Regions from separate parts of the Methyloferula stellata AR4 genome, predicted to be linked through region 4. Evidence: predicted binding sites of a transcription regulator. Region 4 holds the regulator's gene; each other region holds the start of a gene.
The links. The regulator LexA, encoded in region 4, represses DNA repair genes until DNA is damaged. The targets are predictions, from matches to a motif close to TGTTCNNNNTGTGTTCNG.

Region 1 (3,261 bases), 450 kb from region 4:
CGGAAATCTCGGTGACGGTTCCGACAGTCGAACGCGGGTTCTTCGACGTAGTCTTCTGCTCGATCGAAATCGCCGGCGAAAGCCCGTCGATCTGATCGACGTCCGGCTTTTGCATCATTTCCAGGAACTGCCGCGCATAGGCCGAGAGCGACTCGACATAGCGGCGCTGGCCCTCGGCATAGATCGTGTCGAAGGCGAGCGACGACTTCCCAGACCCCGAAAGCCCGGTGAAAACGACAAGCTTGTCGCGCGGGATCGTCAGATCGACGTTCTTGAGATTATGCTCCCGCGCCCCGCGCACCGTGATATTGCGGAGGTTGGAACGGGGCTCCAATGCGAGTTCTGCGGTCTCGGACGTCGCTTTTCTCGATCTGGGGGTCTTCATACTGTTCCGGGAACCTGCGCAAAGGGTAAAGCGGCGAGATAGCGCTAATTTAGGGGCTCGGCCACGGCCTCGCCATGCCAAACTCGCGCCATCCCCTGCGGCAATCGCGTCTTTTGGGGAAAGACCAGGCGCGTTTCGGCGCGGAAATCGTGAATCTGGTCCATTTGGACGCCTTGCGAAGCCTTAAAATCCCCTTCAGAATAATGCAGCAAATCAAGAGCGGTAGGGAAACGCCATGGTCGCAATTTCGCCGGAGGCCCTGATACGACGGCCGGCTAAGCCGTTCTATCAGGTCCTCTATGTGCAGGTCCTGTTTGCCATCGTGCTGGGCACCATTGTCGGCTGGCTGTTCCCGCATTTTGCGACCAATGACTGGATCAAGGCGCTCGGCGACGGATTCGTCAAACTCATCAAGATGGTCATCGCGCCGATCATCTTCTGCACGGTGGTCTCCGGCATTGCGCATGTCTCCGACGCCAAGAAGGTCGGGCGCGTCGGCGTCAAGGCGCTGCTCTATTTTGAAGTCGTTTCCACCGCGGCCCTGTTGATCGGGCTCGTTATCGGCAATGTCGTCAAGCCGGGCGCCGGCTTTTCCGGCCAGGGCAACGCCGAGGCAGTCGCCGCTTTCACCAAACAGGCCGAGGCGCAAAAGACCGTCGACTTCGTCTTGAACATCATTCCCGACAGCGTCGTCGGCGGCTTCGCCAAGGGCGAGATTCTGCAGGTTTTGCTGTTCTCGGTGCTTTTCGGCTTTGCAATGCTGGCGCTCGGCGACCGCGTCGAAAAACTGCGCTCGGTGATCGACGATCTGACCCAGGCCGTCTTCGGTGTCATCAATATCGTGATGAAGGCCGCTCCCATCGGCGCCTTTGGCGCCATGGCTTACACGGTCGGCAGATACGGGCACGAGGCGCTCTGGAATCTCGCAGGCCTCATCCTGACGTTCTATGCTGCGTCGGCGATCTTCATCCTTGTGGTCCTCGGGACCATCGCCGCCTTGGCCGGCTTCAACATCTTGAAGTTTCTGCGCTACATCAAGGATGAGCTTCTGATCGTGCTGGGCACGAGCTCGTCGGAAAGCGCGTTGCCGCAACTCATGCGGAAACTGGAGAAGCTCGGCTGTTCGAAACCCGTCGTCGGGCTTGTGGTGCCGACCGGCTATTCCTTCAATCTCGACGGCACCAATATCTATATGACATTGACGACGCTGTTCATCGCCCAGGCGCTGGGCTTTCCGCTCGACCTTGAGCAGCAATTGACGATCATCGTCGTCGCCATGCTGGCTTCGAAGGGGGCAAGCGGCGTGACCGGCGCGGGCTTCATCACGCTTGCGGCGACGCTTTCAGTGATCAATCCGGCACTCGTGCCGGGCATGGCGATCGTACTCGGCATCGATAAATTCATGAGCGAAAACCGGGCCCTGACGAATATTATCGGCAATGGTGTCGCGACCGTCGTCGTCGCCGGCTGGGAAAATGAACTCGACCGCGCCACTTTAAAGCGCGAACTCGACGCCCACGGCCCGGAACCGGAAGCCGCGCACGCCGCCGAATAGGCCGGAAAACCGCGCGGAAGGCTTGCTTTCAGCGCGAGCAGGCTTTAAGAACAAATAAAGAACATTATTCTTTAGTGGATGGCTGGATTGCGGTGCTGCCCCTGGCGGCGCGCGGGTCTAAGGTCAATATCAAGATGTCAGTTTCAAGTATGAGGAGAGCGTCATGGCCGGAAGCGTCAACAAGGTCATTCTCGTCGGCAATCTCGGACGCGATCCGGAAGTGCGGCGGATGAATTCGGGGGATTCGGTCGTGAGCTTCAGCGTGGCGACGACGGAATCCTGGCGGGACAAAATGTCGGGCGAGCGCAAGGAGCGCACCGAATGGCATAATGTCGTGATCTTCAACGAGAACCTCGGCAAGATCGCCGAGCAATATTGCAAGAAGGGCTCGAAGGTCTATCTCGAAGGCCAATTGCAGACGAGGGAATATCAGGACAAGGACGGCAATCCGCGCAAGGTGACGGAAGTTGTCTTGCAGCGCTTCCGCGGCGAACTCACTCTGCTCGACAGCCGCGGCCGGGGCGGCGACATGTCGGATGGAGATTCCGGCTCCTACGAATCCTCGGGCGGCGGGAGCTTTGGCCGTCAGTCTCCGATGGAGAAGCGCCCGGCGGCCGCAGGGTCGGGCCGCATGGCCGATGTGATCGACGACGATATCCCGTTCTAGTCGCTTGCTAAAGTTTGGTGGGAAGCGCTCGTGCTTCGAGACGCGCTTCTAAGGAAGCGCTCCTCTGCATGACGGCTTTGTGATCAGCTGCTTAGCCCTCATCCTGAGGAGCGTGCGCAGCATGCGTCTCGAAGGACGAGGGCGCTCGAAATCGTGTTTGAGCATGATCGTCCAGAAAAAAACCTTCGAGCTTCCGAGCTTCCAGACCCAAAGCGGGAGGCTCATTAAGAATCTCTGCGTCGGCTGGGAAAGCTACGGCACGCTCAATGCCGATAAATCGAACGCTATTCTGATCGCGCATTATTTTTCCGGCACCAGCCACGCCGCCGGCAAATATGCGGAAGAAGACGCGCTGCCCGGCTATTGGGACGATCTGATCGGCCCGGGCAAAGCGATCGACACCGATCGCTATTTCGTCTTTTCGTCCGATACGCTCGTCAATCTCAATGCGCGCGACAAGAATGTCGTGACGACGGGTCCGGCGAGCCTCGATCCCGATACGGGCAAGCCTTATGGGCTCTCTTTTCCGCTGGTCTCGATCCGCGATTTCGTCGGCGTACAGAAAGAACTTGTCGATCATCTCGGCATTAAAAAACTGCATGCCGTGATGGGGCCGTCCATGGGCGGCTTGCAGACATTGTGCTGGGCTTCGTC
Region 2 (3,261 bases), 1.6 Mb from region 4:
GATCTTCGACAAGGATTCGCCCAGCGCCCAAGGCGCAAGCAAAGCAACCCAGATCGGATTGGTGAAGAGCAAAATGCCGGAGGTCGCGGCCGAAACATACCGCAATGAGAGAAAGGTCAGGCCGAGCGTGCCGGTCGTCTGCAAAAGCCCGATGAGCACGACCGTCGCTTTCTGCGGCAGCGTGAGGCGCGGAAACAAAGGCTCGTGCGAGATCACCGCCAAAGGCAAAAGCGCGAAGGCCGCGACGATAAAACGCCAGCCGACGAGCAAAAGCGCCGAGAAGCCGAAATTCAGGAGAAGCTTGCCGGTGATGAAACCCGACGCCATCAAAAAGGTCGCGACGACCAAGGCCGCGTAATAGCCGGCGCCTGGGGCGCCGGGCGTCTCTTGCCTGTTCTCGGTCAATCTACTCTGCCGCCTTGATGAAGGACGCCGCGAGAAGGCCGCTTTGCTTCGGCGCGTCGGCGTGATCGGAGAAGTCGAGAAGGTCGATCCGCTCGCCGCGCTTGGTGATCTTATCGGCGGAGGTCGTGATCTGCCCGATATCCTCTTGCGCCTGACGGAAATGCGCGTCGAGCTTGGCCACGCGGGCCCGAAGCCGCGAGACATCTTCCACCAGAAGCCGCACTTCATCCTGGATGAGATGCGCCTGTTCACGGACATTGGCATCGCGCACGATTGCCTGCATCACCTGCACTGCCATCATCAAAAGCGACGGCGACACGATGATCACACGGGCCTTATGCGCCTTTTGGACGAGATCCTCGAAATGCTCGTTCAAATCGGCATAAAGCGATTCCGACGGCACGAAGAGCACGGCGATATCCTGCGTTTCGCCGGGCACGAAATATTTCTCGGCAATATCCTTAATATGTTTGCCGACATCGCCGCGTACGCGGGCTTGCGCTTGTTTCAAGGCCTCTTCGCTCGCGGCGTCTTTCAGCGCGGTGAAGGATTCAAGCGGAAATTTCGCATCCACCACCATCACGCGATCGTCGCCCGGCAGGCGGATGATGCAATCGGGTCTGTTGCGGTTCGACAATGTATATTGAAACTCGAAGGCCGCGGGCGGCAGGCAATCGCGGATGATCGCCTCCATCCGGCCCTGTCCGAAGGCGCCGCGCGATTGCTTATTGGCGAGAATATCCTTCAAGCCCACGACCTCTTGCGTGAGACCCGTCAGCCTTGCCTGCGCCGCATCGATGACGGCCAGCCGCTCGTTGAGCTTGGTCAGATGTTCGCCCGTCGTCAGGCTCGAGGCTTCGAGATTCTGCCCCATGCGGTGGCTGACATTGTCGAGCCGTTCCGACACGAGCCGCGCAAGATCGGCCTGGCGCGAGCCGAGATGTTCGCTCATCGCGCGCAGACGGCCGGTGAGCTCCGCGCCCTGGCGCGCGATCTCGGCCATTTTTTCATCCATGTCGTGCTGGCGCGCGGCCTCGACCAAGACCGCTTCGCGCCGCTCTTTGCGGGCGCGGAGAAGTCCGACAAAACCGGCCGTCAAAAGCAAAATGATGACGGAGGCGACGATGAGGCCAGCCGCTACCACATGAAACAATGTGATCGGCACATTGAACAGCCGGTAGCCTATGAAGGTGGAGAGCGCATGATCCATGCGCGCATCTTAAACGATTCTCCCGGACCTGGGAACAAAGCAGGAATATTTATCCCATCCTCTCTTCGGCGGAGGGGCGCGATGACTGCTTGGCTTTAGAATTCCGTAACCATCAAGGCTCCTGCGCGCAGGGCCTCTGTTTCGGCGTTTGCTTCTTCCATGAGCCTCCCGTAAACCGGCCCTGATGCCGATTCTTTATCATCACCCGCTGTGCCCGCATTCGCGTTTCGTCCGGCTTCTTCTTGGCGAATTTGGCGTCGAACCGGAGCTCATCGAAGAAAAGATCTTCGAGCGGCGCGAGGGTTTTCTGATTCTCAATCCAGCCGGACAGACGCCAGTCTTCATCGAAGATTCCGGCGCGGTGGTGCCGGGCGCCGGCACGATCGCCGAATATTTCGACGAGGTTTACGGGCAGGTTTTAGGCGATCATCGCCTGATGCCCGACGAACCTTACGAGCGCGTCGAAGTGCGCCGCCTCATCGACTGGTTTCACCATAAATTCTTCGCCGAAGTCTCGCAGTGGCTTGTGACCGAAAAAATCTATAAGAGATTCATGCCGGCGATAGCTGGCGGCGGCGCACCGGATATGGAGCTCGTCCGCGCGGCGCGCACGAATATCCGGTACCATCTGCGCTATATCGGCTATCTGATCGGCCACAGAAACTGGCTCGCGGGCAATCGCCTGACCTATGCCGATCTCGCGGCCGCGGCGCATCTTTCCTCGGTGGATTTTCTGGGCGACGTGCCATGGGACGAGGACGAAACGGCGAAGCATTGGTACGCGCGGGTGAAATCGCGTCCGGCCTTTCGCGCGCTTCTGGCCGACCGGCTGCCGGGCTTCGTTCCGGCGGAGGTCTACGCGGATCTCGATTTCTAGAGCCGAGCTTCAAACCCGCGCTTGCCGCCAAAGCGCGCGAGCTTGGCTTCGAGCTTTGCCGTATCGCCGATCCCGGCTCGCTTGGCGAGGCTGGTCTTCGATTGGATCAATGGCTCGCCGCGGGCTCAGCCGGCGACATGAATTGGATGGGCGAGACGCAGGCGCGACGATCCGATCCAAGACGTCTCTGGCCCGAGGTGAAAAGCATCATTCTGCTCGGCATGAATTATGGCCCTGCTGAGGATCCGCTCGCCAATCTCGTCGATAGAGGCGCGGCCAATCTTTCCGTCTATGCGCGCAACCGCGACTATCACGATCTGATCAAGGGACGGCTGAAACTGCTCGCATCATGGCTTTGCGCCGGGACACAAGAGGCGGAGGTCAAGGTCTTCGTCGATACCGCGCCCGTGATGGAAAAGCCGCTGGCGCAACAGGCGGGTCTTGGCTGGCAAGGCAAGCACACCAATCTCGTCTCGCGCGGCTATGGCTCCTGGCTGTTTCTCGGCTCGATCTTCACGAATCTGCCGCTTGCCGCCGACGCGGGCGAGGCCGATCATTGCGGCACCTGCCGGGCCTGTCTCGACATTTGCCCGACAAAGGCCTTTCCCGCGCCCTATGTGCTCGATGCGCGGCGCTGCATTTCCTATCTGACGATCGAGCATAAGGGCTTTATTCCGCGCGAATTTCGCAAGGCGATCGGCAACCGCGTCTATGGATGCGACGATTGTCTGGCGGTCTGCCCTTGGAATAAATACGCGCAAAGCGCAGG
Region 3 (3,261 bases), 160 kb from region 4:
ACAAGCGCCTTGCGCATGCCGGCACTTTCCAATTGGAACACGCCGACCGTCTCGCCGCGCCCGAGCATTTCGAAGGTCCTGCGATCGTCGAGCGGAATTTTGGCGAGATCGATCTCGATCCCGCGTTTTGCCAAAAGCTTGACGCAGGTCGCAAGCGTGGTGAGCGTCTTCAGCCCAAGAAAATCGAACTTGACGAGGCCCGCGGGCTCGACCCATTTCATGTTGAACTGCGTTGCCGGCATATCGGATTTCGGATCGCGATAGAGCGGCACGAGTTCTTCGAGCGGCCGGTCGCCGATGACGATGCCCGCCGCGTGGGTCGAGGCATTGGAATAAAGCCCTTCGAGCGTTTCGGCGATCTTCAGCATTTGCGCGACGCGCGGTTCCGCCTCGGCCGCCTCGCGCAGGCGCGGCTCGCTTTCGATGGCCTGTTTCAGATGCACCGGCGCCGCCGGGTTCTGCGGTACGAGCTTCGCCAGCTTATCGACCTGGCCGAGCGGCATTTCGAGCACGCGCCCGACATTGCGCATCACGCCGCGCGCCAGAAACGAACCGAAGGTGATGATCTGCGCGACCTTATCGGCACCGTAGCGATCGCGCACATAGCGGATCACTTCGTCGCGCCGGTCCTGGCAGAAGTCGATGTCGAAATCCGGCATGGATACGCGTTCAGGATTAAGGAAGCGCTCGAACAAGAGCCCGAAGCGGATCGGATCGAGATCGGTGATCGTCAGGGCATAGGCGACGAGCGAGCCCGCGCCCGAGCCGCGCCCCGGCCCGACCGGAATGCCCTGCTGCTTCGCATATTGGATGAAGTCCGCGACGATCAGAAAATAGCCCGGGAATTTCATCTTCACGATGACGTCGAGCTCGAAATTCAAGCGCGCCCAATAATCCTCTTCGGAAATCCCCGGCGCGCGGCCGAGCCTCGAAAGACGCAGCCGCAGGCCTTCTTCGGCCTGCCGGCGCAGCAGACCCGCCTCTTCTTCTTCCTGGGCGGCGGGATTTTCCATCGACGTGCCGAAGCGCGGCAGGATCGGTTTGCGCGTCAAAGGCCGGTAGGCACAGCGCAGCGCGATCTCGACCGAGTGGCGCGTCGCCTCCGGCAGATCGGCGAAAAGCTTGCCCATTTCGGCGCGTGTCTTGAACCTATGCTCGGGCGAAAGCTGCCGGCGCGTCGTATCGGCGAGCACGGTGCCTTCGGCGATGCACATCAAGGCGTCATGGGCTTCATAATCGGAGGTTGCGGCAAAGAATGGCTCGTTGGTGGCGACGAGCGGCAGGCCATGGCTATAGGCCAGATCGAGGAGCTGGGGCTCGATCTCGCGCTCGCTCATCAAGCCATGACGCTGCAGCTCGATATAGAGCCGCGACGGGAAGGCCCGTTCGAGCCAGGCAAGGCGCTGGCCCGCGATCTCCGGCCGCCCGGAAGCCAATGCCCGGTCGAGCGCACCGCCCGGGCCGGCCGAAAGCGCGATCAGCCCACGGGTTCGTCCTTCAAGGCGTGCGCAAGAGACATGCGGCGTGTCGCCCGGCGCCGGATCGAGCCAGGCGCAGGAGGCCAAATGCATGAGATTTAAATAGCCGGCCTCGTCCTGCGCCAGAAGCACGAGCGCGGCGCGCCCGGCGCCCGTCTCTTCGCCGCGCGGCGCGAGCTGCGCGCCGTCGCCAAAATCGACGGCGAGCTGTAGCCCGATGATCGGCTGCACGCCCTCCTTGGCGAGCTTTTCGGAAAACTCCAAAGCGCCGAAGAGATTATTCGTGTCGCTGATCGCCAGCGCGGGCATGGCATCCGCCACCGCGAGCTTCGCCAATTTGGCGATCGAGAGCGCGCCCTCGCGCAGCGAGAAGGACGAATGGACATGCAGATGCACGAAGCCGACGGCATCGAGCAAAGCCGGCTCTACGATCTGCCGCGCATCCGGCTGCGGCACGGCTTCCGCGGGATCAGGAAGAACAAGGGTCACGAGGCCACTCCACCGAAGCGCCGGACAGTAGCTTCAGGCCGCGCCCCAAAGAAGCACCGGCCCAAAGTTCTCAACAAGATGCGGCCTCTCAGGCGACGGCCGCGATCAGCGCCAGAAGCGCCGCGAGAGACATGAGCTCGGCGAAATCCTCAAACATACGCAACATAGGAACACTCCCTGACCGATGTTGCGTTTATGTTCTATTTTTGTTCTTTTGTCAACACTACCAGGCGCTGGGTAGTGCATCAGTTTGAAATCTGTCCCTTTAATCGCCCGCTCGCCTATTCCTCCGCTATGCTTACGGGAAAGCATGGAGGTGCGACCATGGACCTAGATGCCACAATCATGGACACGCTTGGGTCTACCGACCAAGCGCTGACGTTTGAGGAGGTCGTCAAAGGCGTCGCGCAGAGGTTAGAGCCGCAGATCAGAGAAAAACTCAACGAGTTGGCAGGCAAAGATCATATCAAGCGCCACCAGGGCGGCAAAGATCAGCCTTGGCGCTACCAGGCCAATCCGATCACGCGCCGGAATTTGAATTAAGCCTGAGAACATCGTCGGTTGTTGTCGCAGTTTCTAAACTGAGACAGTACCCTGTTTTTCAAAGATCGCGCCCACGACCCACGATACGCGAGGATATTAAATTGGCGACATTCAAGAAAATCAGCAAAGCCGACATGAGCACCTATAAAGTGACGCTCGTTCCGATGCTGCGGGACGACAAAACAATCGCCGGCCGCGTCACCGCCATCGTGATCGGGGATTGCGGTTCCCTGGACGTCAGATCGACCGTGCCCGACGACCCCTCGATTTCGGAGGCCTTCGAACAAGCCTCCGGATTTGCCGGAGCAGACGGCATCATCGGTGTCTATGACCCGGAAGAGCTATGGGCGCCTGAATGGCCGCCGCTCGTGTAATCGAGCGCCCAGGGATCATAGCAACAGACCGATCTTCGATGGTGTCATGGCAGACCAAGCCCCAGGGTCATATTTTATAAGCCGCGGCTTTAGGCGCATCTTTCTTCGCATCGATCAAAGCCTCAATATCTTGCATGCTCCAAAGCCGATCAGAGATGCCAGCGTCGGCGGGACGCTTTGGCATTTGGGTCCTCTAGGCATCTACTGTTCTACCTGATTTTTCTCGCGCTCAACGCGCGCCGTAACGACCCTTTTTATACAATCCTGAATGTGCTCAGAGTCTGTTTGGGTTGGGCTTTTTGGATGCTCCTCAAGACAAGCTATCATCGCTAGATAATCTGAATAGCGCATCATCGCACTGTCCGGAGAATCAGGCC
Region 4 (3,261 bases):
ACTGCGATCGGTGCAATAGGCCGAAAGGACTGTTATAAGCCTTGGCTGATGCGCTGGGCGAATGCCGCTTTTTAATAAAATGCAATGCATTCATCTCGGTGCTGTCTGTGGATCCGCTCCAATGTCTGATCACTTGAATGAGACAGACGCAGCCGGGGCCTTTCAGGCGCTGAAAGCGCTACCCGTAAGCGCGGTCATTCTCGATGCCACCGGGCGGATCATATCGGTCAACGACACATGGAAAGAGTTCGCCCGTAAAAATGGGCTGCATATGCCGGATTTCGGAATTGGCACGAACTATTTTCAATATTGCCAATTTGACGGACCGCAGGCACCGCGGCTCGTCGAGGATCTTCGAGAGTTGCTGGCAGGCCGGATCGATGTCCTGACCTTCATCTATCCCTGCCATTCGTCGAGCGAGCAAAGATGGTATTCGCTCATCGGATTGCCGCTCTCGCTCGATCGGCCGACAGGAGTTGCGCTCCTGCATGTCAATCTCACGGACATGCTTCCGCATTTGACCCATGCGCGTCCGATCCTGGTCGAGCCCGACCCGAGCGCTGGTTCGGTAACGATCAGCGACGCCATCGAGCACTCGGTTTCACAGACGCTCGCCTCGCAATTAAGTCAGATGATCGAAGGACAGTTCACCGCTCCGCCTTCGCTTGAAAACGGAGAAAAGCCCTGCGCGCCCGATGAGGCTCTTGGCTCGCTCCTGAGCGAACGTCAGATGCAGGTTCTCCGTCTCCTCGGAGAAGGCAAGACGAACAAGGAGATCGCCGCGGCTCTCTTTCGCTCGCCCTATACGATCAAGCTACATGTATCGGCGATCTTGCAACGCTTGAAACTCAGGAGCCGGACCGAGGCGGCGCTTCTGGCCTCAAGACTGCTCGAAGCGGATGCGCCCGATCTGAATCAGGGGCGTCTCAAGTCGTGGATCAAGACGGACGCGGCGTAATCCTCAAGACTGGCTTATGCTAAAAGGCGAAGCGCGACCGGAGAACCGCGTAAAGCTCGCGCTTGGCTGATGCCCAAGCGTTGCCGGCGCGCGGCTGAAGCCCATATCCACCCCTTGCACAGCGTTGAGAGAACATATAGAGTACGTTCACTCTTTGTTTAAGGCTCTTTGAGTCTATGGAGGGGATGCGGCGCTTGATTCGAGCGTGTGCGGAAGGCGACGCCGCCTAGGGGATTAGGAACAGATGCTCACTAAGAAGCAGAACGAATTGCTGCGTTTCATCCACGAACGCCTGAAGGAGACCGGCGTGCCGCCCTCCTTCGACGAGATGAAGGACGCGCTCGATCTGCGGTCCAAATCCGGCATTCACCGGCTGATCCTCGCGCTTGAGGAGCGTGGCTTCATTCGCCGCCTGCCGAACCGCGCGCGGGCTCTCGAAATTCTGCGCCTGCCCGATTCCTCTTCACCGCCGTCTCCGTCGCGCGGCAAAAAATTCGAGCCAAGCGTGATCGAAGGCAATCTCGGCCGGGTCCATGCGATCGCGAGCCCGGCTTTGCCCGATGATGATTTCAGCCGCTCCGTCATCGCGATCCCTGTGATGGGACGGATCGCGGCGGGCACGCCGATCACCGCGCTACAGACCCGCAGCCATACGATCAGCCTGCCGCCCGACATGCTCTCGCCCGGCGAACATTATGCGCTTGAAGTGCGCGGCGATTCGATGATCGAGGCCGGCATTTTCGATGCCGACACCGTGGTCATCCGCAAGCAGGAGACAGCCGAGACCGGCGATATCATCGTGGCGCTCATCGACGACGAGGAAGCCACCTTGAAGCGCTTGCGCAAGCGCGGCGCCTCGATCGCGCTCGAAGCCGCCAATCCGGCCTATGAGACGCGCATCTTCGGGCCAGACCGCGTGCGCATCCAAGGCAAGCTGGTGGGTCTGCTGCGGCGGTATTGACGCCATTTCCTTCTCCCCGGCTGCGGGAGAAGGAGGGCCGCGACGCTCCAGAAATTATAGATCAGGCGGATCGTCCTTCACAGCATCGGCGAACTTCCGAGTGAGGCGAACGAACTCGCTGATATCCTGCGCGTCCCATGTCTTAAAAATCGCGCGGCCGATCCGGTCGCGCGCCGCATCGACAAGATCGGTCATGGCCTTGCCTTTTGGCGTGATGACGGCTTCGCGCACGCGCCGGTCGGCGGCGCTCTCCTGACGTTCGACAAGGCCAAGGCTTTCGAGCTTGGCGACCTGCCGGCTGACCGTCGTGTAATCGCGCCCGGCTCTGTCGGCCAAGTCCACGACTCCGATCGGGCCGAACCGTTCGATGCCGACCAATAGCGGAAACAACGCCCGGTCGAGCGGAATCCCAGCTTCCTTGATGAGGAATTCATCGCGCTGCGGCCGGTTCATGGCGCTGACAATATCCAGCAAAGCGTCATGGAACTGCCTGAGCTGCGCGCTAATATGTGTATTTTGCACTCTTTTGCTTGACGGCATCGGCGGCCTCTCATATATGTGTATTATGCACATAATAAGCGCATATGGAAAGGCAAACATCTTGAAAGCTGCACTCGTGAAGGGCGCCGGGCTGATTCCGGTTTATGGAGATTTCGCCGATCCCGCGCCGTCCGATGGCGAAAGCCGCATCGCTGTGAGCGCCGCCGCTCTCAGCCCTGTCGTGAAAAGTCGCGCATCGGGGACGCATTACAGCTCGTCGCAGCGGTTTCCTTTTGGTGTGGGAATAGATGGCGTGGGCCGGCTCGACGACGGCCGCAGGGTCTATTTTGTCATGCCGCGCGCGCCTTATGGCAGCATGGCCGAACGGACAGTGGCGCCCTCCGCCCAATGCCTCGCCATCCCCGACGAGCTCGACGATGTGACGGCGGCAGCTATCGCCAATCCCGGCATGTCGTCATGGGCAGCCTTTGTCGAACGCGCAAAACTAAAAGCTGGGGAGACAGTGCTGGTCAATGGCGCGACCGGCACCGCGGGGCGTCTCGCCGTCCAGATCGCGAAATATCTCGGCGCGAAGAAGGTCGTTGCGACGGGCCGCAACGCCGATGCTTTAAAATCCATCGCGGCGCTTGGAGCCGATATCACGATACCGCTCGCCGCAGATGACGCCGCCTTGGAAGACGAGCTCAAGATGCAGTTCGCGCAAGGCGTCGACGTCGTTATCGATTATTTATGGGGAAGAAGCGCCGAGCGTCTGCTGATCGCCGGGGCGAAAGCCGGGCTCGATGCAATACCGATCCGCTTCGTTCAGGTCGGCTCCGCCAGCGGGTCGGACATCGCCTTG

Region 1: the regulator LexA is predicted to act here: its motif matches at 1,987-2,004, upstream of ssb (single-stranded DNA-binding protein).
Region 2: the regulator LexA is predicted to act here: its motif matches at 1,646-1,663, upstream of A3OQ_RS0104620 (DNA recombination protein RmuC).
Region 3: the regulator LexA is predicted to act here: its motif matches at 2,164-2,181, upstream of dnaE (DNA polymerase III subunit alpha).

The regions. Positions count from the first base shown of each region.
Region 1 is NZ_ARWA01000001.1:2,053,910-2,057,170, forward strand. It holds gene uvrA (excinuclease ABC subunit UvrA) at 1-334, opposite strand, end outside; gene A3OQ_RS0110165 (dicarboxylate/amino acid:cation symporter) at 621-1,940, shown strand; gene ssb (single-stranded DNA-binding protein) at 2,104-2,607, shown strand; gene A3OQ_RS0110175 (E22 family MetX-like putative esterase) at 2,771-3,261, shown strand, end outside.
Region 2 is NZ_ARWA01000001.1:927,094-930,354, reverse strand. It holds gene A3OQ_RS0104625 (DMT family transporter) at 1-405, opposite strand, end outside; gene A3OQ_RS0104620 (DNA recombination protein RmuC) at 407-1,615, opposite strand; gene A3OQ_RS0104615 (glutathione S-transferase family protein) at 1,800-2,492, shown strand; gene queG (tRNA epoxyqueuosine(34) reductase QueG) at 2,390-3,261, shown strand, end outside.
Region 3 is NZ_ARWA01000001.1:2,661,924-2,665,184, reverse strand. It holds gene dnaE (DNA polymerase III subunit alpha) at 1-1,895, opposite strand, end outside; gene A3OQ_RS0113120 (hypothetical protein) at 2,292-2,510, shown strand; gene A3OQ_RS0113115 (hypothetical protein) at 2,612-2,884, shown strand; gene A3OQ_RS0113105 (hypothetical protein) at 3,086-3,261, opposite strand, start outside.
Region 4 is NZ_ARWA01000001.1:2,506,261-2,509,521, reverse strand. It holds gene A3OQ_RS0112310 (LuxR C-terminal-related transcriptional regulator) at 122-958, shown strand; gene lexA (transcriptional repressor LexA) at 1,203-1,919, shown strand; gene A3OQ_RS0112300 (MarR family winged helix-turn-helix transcriptional regulator) at 1,974-2,459, opposite strand; gene A3OQ_RS0112295 (quinone oxidoreductase family protein) at 2,521-3,261, shown strand, end outside.